DNA from 2 places in the Geobacillus sp. Manikaran-105 genome. Region 1 is predicted to be linked to the other one. Evidence: riboswitches for the same ligand, from Rfam matches in the RefSeq annotation. Region 1 holds a riboswitch; the other holds the start of a gene.
The links. Region 1 has a riboswitch for thiamine pyrophosphate ahead of thiC (phosphomethylpyrimidine synthase ThiC). Riboswitches for the same ligand answer to the same signal wherever they lie in the genome.
Positions count from the first base shown of each region.

Region 2: it holds a riboswitch for thiamine pyrophosphate, as region 1 does, so the genes downstream of both, tenA (thiaminase II) here and thiC (phosphomethylpyrimidine synthase ThiC) in region 1, are expected to answer to the same signal.

Region 1 covers NZ_PIJG01000032.1:6,669-11,432, reverse strand. The annotation lists gene thiC (phosphomethylpyrimidine synthase ThiC) at 48-1,736, opposite strand; gene CV945_RS17075 (hypothetical protein) at 1,714-1,872, shown strand; TPP riboswitch at 1,891-2,004, opposite strand; gene CV945_RS10470 (methyl-accepting chemotaxis protein) at 2,140-3,393, opposite strand; gene CV945_RS10465 (efflux RND transporter permease subunit) at 3,664-4,764, opposite strand, start outside.
Region 2 covers NZ_PIJG01000016.1:30,349-35,112, reverse strand. The annotation lists gene tenI (thiazole tautomerase TenI) at 1-355, opposite strand, end outside; gene CV945_RS06770 (energy-coupling factor transporter transmembrane component T family protein) at 376-1,158, opposite strand; gene CV945_RS06765 (ABC transporter ATP-binding protein) at 1,155-2,609, opposite strand; gene CV945_RS06760 (ECF transporter S component) at 2,622-3,212, opposite strand; gene tenA (thiaminase II) at 3,243-3,926, opposite strand; TPP riboswitch at 4,029-4,136, opposite strand; gene CV945_RS06750 (class I SAM-dependent rRNA methyltransferase) at 4,281-4,764, shown strand, end outside.

The DNA of each region.
Region 1 (4,764 bases):
ACTTCCATATCCTCTCCACCATGCCGAGCATCGCAGCCCGCTTCTTGTCATTGATACAGCGATGACCCTTGCCGAATAAATTGTTGCGCTTTTTCTTTCATCCCCTCCTCTTTGATTTTCCGTTGCAGTTCATGTGAAATGTTCATGGAACAAAATTTCGGCCCGCACATCGAACAAAAATGAGCCGTTTTCGCCGCCTCAGCCGGCAATGTTTCATCATGGTATTCGCGGGCCCGTTCCGGATCGAGGGATAAATTGAACTGATCGTTCCAACGAAACTCAAAGCGCGCTTTCGAGAGCGCATCGTCACGCTGCTGGGCGGCCGGATGCCCTTTCGCCAGATCAGCCGCATGGGCGGCGATTTTATAGGCCACGACCCCGGCGCGTACGTCCTCTTTATTCGGCAGCCCTAAATGCTCTTTCGGCGTTACGTAACAAAGCATCGCCGTTCCATAAGCGCCAATGATGGCGGCGCCAATCGCCGACGTGATGTGATCGTATCCCGGCGCGATGTCGGTGACAAGCGGCCCTAACGTATAAAACGGCGCTCCATGGCAAATGTCCTGTTCCCGCTCGACATTTTCGCGAATTTTATGCATCGGAATGTGGCCCGGCCCTTCGATCATCACCTGCACATCATGCTTCCAGGCGATTTTCGTCAGCTCGCCAAGCGTTTCCAGTTCGGCAAACTGCGCCTCATCGTTCGCATCGGCGATGGAGCCGGGGCGCAAGCCGTCGCCAAGGGAGATCGCGACATCGTATTGTTTCAAAATCTCGCAGATTTCTTCAAAATGCGTATACAAAAAGTTTTCTTCATGATGGGCCAAACACCATTGGGCGATGATCGAGCCGCCGCGCGAGACAATTCCGGTCGTCCGGTTGGCGGTGAGCGGAATGTAATGAAGCCGCACACCGGCGTGGATCGTCATGTAGTCGACTCCTTGTTCAGCCTGCTCGATGAGCGTCTCGCGGTACACGTCCCATGTCAGCTTCTCCGGCACCCCTCCTACCTTTTCGAGCGCCTGATAAATCGGCACCGTTCCCACGGGGACCGGCGAATTGCGGATGATGTACTCGCGCGTTTCATGAATGTGTTTGCCGGTCGATAAATCCATGACCGTATCGGCGCCCCAACGCACTGCCCAAAGCAATTTTTCCACTTCGTCTTCAATCGATGAAGAAACAGCCGAGTTGCCGATATTGGCATTAATTTTCACATGGAAACGACGTCCGATGATCATCGGTTCGCTCTCGGGGTGATTAATGTTCGCCGGAATGATCGCCCGTCCGGCCGCTACTTCCTGGCGAACGATTTCGGGGTCGATTCGTTCACGGATGGCGACGAACTCCATCTCTGGTGTGATGATTCCCCGTTTGGCATAATGCATTTGCGTTACGGTTTTTCCGGGCTTTGCCCTCAATGGACGGCGCACGAACGGCAGCGGGCGGACGCCGGCGGTCGCTGATGGCTTCACTTCTTCGACATCGCCGCGCTCAACAATCCAGTTGCGGCGAAGAGGCGGCAATCCTTTTTCGACGTCCGGCTCAAAATGAGGATCGGTGTATGGACCGGTTGTGTCATAGACGCGCACCGGCTCGTTTTCCACCGTTCCTTGCGGCGTTTTCGTCGGCGACAACACGATCTCTCTCATCGGCACGCGCACATCCTTGCGCGATCCTTCAATGTACACCTTGCGGCTAGCTGGAAATGACATGAACGAGCGGATGTTTTCCATGCGGCTTTCCTCCTTTGAAATGGTGGTTGAGACCTGCAGCCGCACCAGCAAAAGAGAGGCAAAAACGGGGGATATTTACGCAAAAACGGGTTCCGCAAAACGAACGGAACCCGATCAAGGCAAAAAGGCCAAATGAACAGCCTGTGCGTCCATCTGTTCCCGCTGCCTGCTTCCCTACGCTGGCATGACCCAGATCAGGTTCAAAGGGTCAAAGAACTTCATCGCGTTCTTTTCTCAGCCCGGCTCTCGGACTCCCCTAGCAGATGAGCGTATCACAATGATGACTGACTTTTTTTATTTTATCAGGCAATTGGCAAAGATGCAAACCATTTTATTCCAAACGTTGACTCCCACACGTCGTTTGAAAGCCCCTCTTTCTCGAAGAAAGCGTCCTTTTCCTTACTCACACAGAAAATTTCTTCAGCATTGCCCGCATCTCGTCCGCCATCTGACCGAGCGATGTCGACGAAGAGGCGATTTCCTCGACGGAAGCCATTTGTTCCTGCGTCGCTGCCGATACGTTGGCCGCACCGGACGCTGACTGTTCGACAATATTGGTCATCTGTTGGAGTGCGTCGTTCACTTGGCGGGCATGCTCCTTCATTTGCTCGATGGCGGATGAGACTTGTCCAATTTGTTGACTCACTTGGCTGACCTCCTCACGAATATGGGCGAATGATTGGCCGCATGCCGCCGCCACGTTCAATCCTTTCGCCACTTCGGCGATCACCTGTTCGGCAGACGCAACTGCCCGCTTCGTTTCTTCTTGAATGTAACCGATCAGCTCGGAAATTTGTTGCGCGGAGCGCGCGGATTGTTCTGCGAGCTTGCGCACTTCATCCGCGACAACCGCAAACCCTTTCCCTTGCTCGCCGGCGCGCGCCGCTTCGATCGCGGCATTGAGCGCCAACAAATTCGTCTGCGACGCAATGCCGGTGATCGCTTCCGTAATTTGTCCAATCTCATTCGAGCGCTCCCCGAGCCTTTGAACGACCTGGCCAAGCGCTTGAACGTGGTCGTAAATGAACTGCATTTGCTCGGACATTTGTCCGATTGACTGCTTGCCGTCCTCTGCTTTCGCCGACGTTTTCTCGGCGCGGTGCGCCACATCTTTCGTATGGCAAGCGACGTCGCTCAATGTTTGGGAAATATCATGCACGGACGCGGCGGTGGTGCGGACAGCATCGGCCTGTTCCTCCGCACTTGCCGCAAGCGTTTCCATCGTTGTCGCAATTTGCTCTGTCGCTTTCGTCGTCTGTTCAGCAACGGCGGCAAGCTGCTGAGAATATTGCGCTACTTCTTCGGCATGATGTTGGATTTGCCCCATCACACTTTGCCAAGCGTCTGCCATATCGTTTAACGACGCCGCAATCGGCCGCAGCTGCTGCACGCGATCAAGCGGTATGCGCACCGTCAAATCTCCGCCTGTCATCTTGCCTAAATGTTCGTTAATAACGGCAATCGGGGCAACAAACCGTCGATAGTTGAGCGTTGCCGAAACGAAGCCGAGCATCGCGCCAAACAGCACCATAGCAACAAGCGTCCACCAAAATGCCGCCCCGCGAATGCCGTTGACCAGGCATGTGGCCATGCCGATCGCCGCTGTGCCAGGAATGACAACGAACATTGTGCGAATGATATAAGTGCTTAACGACAATCCATTCTCCTCCTTTTTTCTAGATTTTCCGATTGTTCGATTCTGTTTTCCTTCATAACAAGTCATTTTGATAGAATGCAGCGGGCGTTCTACTGGATGTAAAACAAAGTTTCAACTTATATAGTAATGTCTCCGCTTTTTCTAAGCAAGTAGCACTTTGCGGAGTGCAAAACGGAAATGTATTACAATTCTTTCTTCATATAATATGAAATTCCTTTGTACGTTTCCATAAAAAACGACCTCCCAATCGAGGCTGGGAGATCGTTTTCTTTAACCGCTATGCTTCATTTTTCTCGTTTCCTTATCAAACAAACTGTATACGACAGGGATGACGAACAATGTCAAAAAGGTGCTGCTAATTAAGCCGCCGATGACGGTGATGGCCAATGGCTGGTTCATTTCCGCTCCTTCGCCAATGCCAAACGCCAGCGGCAGCAACCCTAAAATCGTTGTCAAGGCCGTCATCAAAATCGGACGGACGCGCAATTTCACCGATGTGACAATCGCATCGTAGCTCGCCAAACCTTTTTCTTTCATTTGATTAATGTAATCAACAATCACGATCGCGTTGTTGACGACGATACCCGCAAGCACGATGACGCCGATAATCGCCATAACGCTAACTGGCGTTTTCGTTGCCATTAAGCCAAGCGCGACACCGATGGCCATCAGCGGCACGGTGAACATAATGACAAACGGATATTTCAGCGATTCAAATTGCGCCGCCATGACAAGGTACACGAACGTAATCGCTAAGGCAAAGGCAAGCAGCAAATCACCCAACGCCGATTCTAACAATTCGCGGTCGCCGCCAAAGACGATTTCCGTCTCTTCCGGAAGATGCAATTTCGCGATTTCTTTATCGACAATCGCGGACATCTCCCCTAAATTCGTCGTGTTTTTGTATTTTAATGTAAACTGAACGGCGTATTGCTCATCGATGCGATGAATTTGAACCGGGCTTTTCCCGATCGTAATATCCGCAATGTCGCCAAGCGGAATAAACGTGCCGTCTTGCTTTTTGATCAGCAGTTTTTTCAAATTGTCGACCGAGTTTTTCACCGATTCGTCGTATTCGACGTTAACGTTGTACAAATTCGACTCTTTATCAAGCATGCGTGTCGCCGTCACACCGCGTGTCATATCGTTGACCATCGTCGCCACTTGCGCTGGAGTAAACCCTTGCGCGAGCGCTTTTTCGCGATCGACTTTGATTTGAATTTCGTCGACTGTTTCCGAAATATCGGTCGTCAGTTCGTTCACTTCATCGAGTTTGCTTAAGCGGTCGTATATTTTTTCCACCGCTTTTTCCAGCCGCGCTTCATTCGTATCTTTCACGCTGAACACAAGCGTATTCGGCGTACTTCCTGC
Region 2 (4,764 bases), on a different contig from region 1:
AAAAGTGAGCGCCATCCTGTTCGGCCTGTTTCGCCTCCTCCGACCCGTGCACCGAGCAACCAACCGTCAAGTCCGGAAACGAACGGCGGACGGCGCGCACCGGCAGGCTGTGATAAGCAAGCTGCACACCTTTGACACCGTAGACAGCGGCGACATCAACCCGGTCATTGACGATGATTTTTTGCGGCGGCACCCCGGCGTAAAGCAGCGCGGCGACAAACTCGGCCACTTCGCGCGCCGTTTTTTCTTTCTCGCGAATGTGAATGGCATCCGCATACGGATGGATACGCGCACAAATGGCCGCGAATTCGTCGGCTGTTTGCCGCCCGGTGGAAATGAAGTGAAGAGCCCCCATCACAATCCCTTTCTTTCTGCCTACCGTACATCATGGACTGAAATATACGGGTAATGGACGCCCGCATAATAAGCGGCAACCAACAACGCAACGGTCAAGACGACAAACCAAATATCGCATTTGCCAAACTTGATTTCATAATAAAACGTACGCTGGCCGCTGTTGGAAAATTGTTTCGCCTCCATCGCCACGGCGATGCGCTGGGCGCGGCGGATGCTTTGTGCCAAAAGTGGGATGGCATAACGCTTCACTTTGCCAAGGCCGCCGCGGTTTGGCACGCCGCGCACTCTCAGCGCATACCGGACCGTTTGAAACTCCTCAATCATGATCGGCAGCAGGCGGACCGCCGCCAAAAAACTGTACGCATACTTCGGTTTCAGCTTCAATTGCTGCATGAGCGAATAAAACAGCTGCACCGGCCGAGTCGTCAAGGAAAAAATCAAGCCTAACAGCCCGAGCGCCAAGGCGCGAAATCCGAGATGCATGCCGCGCCAAAAGCTTTCCGCTGTTACGTGGATGAGCCCCCAGCGAAACCACGTTGTCGTCCCTTCGCCAAACATCATCATCGATGAAGCAGTGGAAACAAAGATCAGGAAAAACGGCAAAAACAGCCAAACAAGCAGCTTTGCTGGATACCCGGTGCCGAAGCAAAACAAAACGAACAGGGCGAGCGACAAATTGATGAGCACGTTCGGGTTATGAATGAACAACACCGCAAAAAAGAGCATGACGAGCACAATGAGCTTCAAACTCGGGTTCGCTTCATAAAGCCATGTCTCACGGCGCTGAATGTCCCAGTTCATCGCCATGTTCCTCCTTCAGCCAATACAGGCTCCACAGCAGCGAGGCGCTCATCGCGAACAAGCGCTCCGTCTTCCACCACCCATCGTCTCGTCGCAAAACGACGGACAATTTGTTCGTCGTGGGTGACCATGATGATCGCCGCCCCTTGCCTGCGGTATGACTCCAACATCGCCAACAACGCAAACGTGTTTTTCGCATCCTGTCCAAATGTCGGCTCATCAAGCAAAAAGAGGCGTTGGCCGGCGACGATCGAAGCAGCCACGCTCAACCGCCGTTTTTGCCCGACTGACAGCTGGTACGGATGCACTTCTTCCTTTCCGTCAAGGCCAAACGCGCTGAGCAGGCGGGTGACCGTCTCATTGATTTCCTCTTCAGGCCGCCCCTCAAGCCGCAGCGAATACGCCAGTTCATCGCGCACAGTATGGGTGACAAATTGAAATTCGGGATTTTGAAACACGAACGCGATATGGCGGTAAAGCGGCTGCCGGAGCTCGATATCCTCCCCGAACAATGTATATTCGCCTTCGGTGCGAATCAGTTGCATCAACCCATGCAAAAGCGTGCTTTTGCCCGCGCCGTTTCGGCCGGTGACGGCGATCCATTCTCCCGCCCGCACAACCGCCTCCGGTACGCTGATTTTCACCTCCCGGCCGCGAAAGCCGCGGAAACGGTGAAGGCGGATCAGCTCCTCGCCTTCCTGCCTTTCCTCCCGGCGCACGATCGGTCCGCATTCCTCCCAAACGTCCGGGTGCCAAATGCCTTCCGCCGTCATGACGTCCTTATATCGGGAAAATACTTCCCTCGCTCCTCCATCGGCGATGATGCACCCGTCGCTGCCAAGCAACACAATCCGGTCGACGAAGTCAAGAACATGGCTGATTTTATGCTCGACGATGACGACCGTTTTGTCCCGGCTCACATCCCGCACCGCCTGCCATACGGCTTTCGTCCCTTCCTCATCGAGCAAAGCCGTCGGCTCATCCAAAAACAAAACATCCGGCTCAAGCGCAAGAACAGAAGCGAGCGCCAACCGCTGCTTCATCCCACCGGAAAGCGTATGAATGTCGGTGTGCGGTTCGATCGCCAACCCGACTTGGTCCAACAGCAAGCGGATGCGGGCGGGCATCTCGCGGCGCGGCACACTTCGATTTTCGAGGGCAAACGCGATTTCCTCATCGGCATACGGCATGCAAAACTGCGTATCCGGATCTTGAAACACATATCCCCATCGTTCCGGCCGCTCAAGGCGCCCGGCTTTCATCGGCACGTCGATCGAGTGGGGAATGATGCCGGCCATCACTTGCAAAAGCGTCGACTTGCCGCATCCAGACGGGCCGAGGAGAAGCACTTTCTCCCCGGCAGCAACGGACAGCGACAAATCGCGGAACAATAAGTCGCTATGCCCGGGAAACTTCAGGCGCAGCTGTTCGATGACAATGGCTTGCTTCATCGGTCATTCCCCTTACCGGTTCAGCGCATCATAGTCCTCTTTGGAAGCCGGCCGCCACATTTGCGTCACCCCGGTTTTCTCAAGCGCCTTGGCCAGCGAAACGGCGAACACGCCGGAGATAAGAACGGCGCCGACAAAACGCGCCAGCAAAAAGAGCGCCATGTTCCACGGGGCGAGCGCCTCGATATATCCTTTGTAAAAGTCCATGATCAGCGAACCGACCGTCGCGCCGACGGCGCTGAGCGACACGACAAACACGTCAAACCGCCGATAGCGGAACGCCGCAAAGACAAGCTCGGCAAACAGCCCTTGTACAACCCCATAAATCAACACCTCAAGCCCCCACTGCGACCCCATCACCAACTCGCCCGATGAAGCCGCGATCTCGGCAAGCAGCGCCACCCCCGGTTTGCGGATCAGCAAATACGCAAGCGACGACGCGATAAACCACATGCCATAAATCAGTTGATCGGCATGAAACCCGAATACTTTCACCACTTCATACAACGGCCCCCACACTTTGTAAATGACGCCGAACACAACGGCAATCACAATCGTCGTTAAAATATCGGCCAGTTTCAACCCTTTCGATGTTGTTCCCATGAAAACTCTTCCTTTCGTGTTGTCGCCGTTTCACCGGCTCTTCACGAGCTCGGCCGATGGCCACCGCTCCAGTCGGTACGCCATCTCCCAAAACTGATACTCATAGTCGCTGCTGATCAAAAAATGCTGTTCCATCCGGCGCCGATCCTCCTCAGTCACGGCAACGGCAATGGCGTCAAGCCGGTCGATCTGCTCCTCAACAAGCGAGCGAAACCAATCGGAGCTGTATGTACTGATCCACTTTTCATAAATCGGATCGTTCGGCCGGCACGTTTTCAGCCGCTCACCGATTTCGTAATACAGCCAATAGCACGGCAAAATCGCGGCAATGACATCGCCCAAATGCCCTTCATACGCCGCCCGGTACATATGCGATGTATACGCGTAAGCCGTCGGCGCCGGCATGAACGCAGCCCGTTCCTCTTCGGTGATGCCAAGCAGTCCGGCAAACGTTTCATGAAGCGACAATTCCGCTTCGCATGTGCTTTGGGCATGGTGCGCCAACCGGGCCGTCGTCGCCAAATCCGGCGATTTCGCCGCCCCGATCGCCTGCACACGGGCAAAATGGCGCAAATAATAGGCATCTTGCATCACGTAATAGCGAAACTTCTCGCGCGCAAGCGTCCCTTGGCCAAGCTCCTGAACAAACGGATGGCGGAAACTCGCCTGCCAGATCGGATCGGCCGCTTGGCGCACGCGCCTTGCAAACGACATTCGTATTCCCCCTTTTTCCAAAATAAAAGCGCCGCCTTCTTTACCGATTCGCGTAAAGAAAGCGGCGCGAGCATACAGATTTTCCAATGCGGCCAAAGCCGGCCTGCAGCTCCTCCACTTCCCTACGCTGGCATTACCCAGATCAGGTGCTAAGGGTCTCAAAGTCACACTTTGATCTCAGCCTGTTTACAGGCCCCCCTAGTGGATGTCTGATCGTGATGAAATTTTCTTTACATTTATCATATCACGGCCGCATCGGTTGTCAACCTTTTTTTCCGGCTGTCATTGCGCCGCGCTCCGCAATTCGCTATGATAAAAGCGCAACGATTGATTACCGGATGGGAGTTGGAACTGATGGCGAAAGTGATCTTGAAGCGGCAGCGAAAAAAACGGCTCGAACAAGGCCATCCGTGGATTTTTCAGAGCGAAGTCGACCGTATCGAGGGTGACATCACACCGGGAGATTTTGTCGATGTCTATAACCATCAAGGGTACTGGTTGGCGAAAGGCTACATCAATCCAGCCTCGCAAATCATCGTCCGGGTGTTGACGCAAAACCCGGATGACGAGCTCGATGAGCGCTTTTTCATCGACCGCATCCGCCGCGCCTGGGCGTATCGCGAACGGATGCTCCCGGGCGTCCGTTCATGCCGCGCCGTCTACGGCGAGGCCGATTTTCTGCCGGGGCTCATCGTCGATAAATATGAGGACGTGCTTGTGGTGCAAATTTTGGCGCTCGGGATGGAAGTGCACAAAGAGTGGATTTTGCGCGGCTTGCTTGACGTGTTCGCTCCAAGGGCCATTTATTTGCGCAACGATGTGTCCGTGCGGGAGCTTG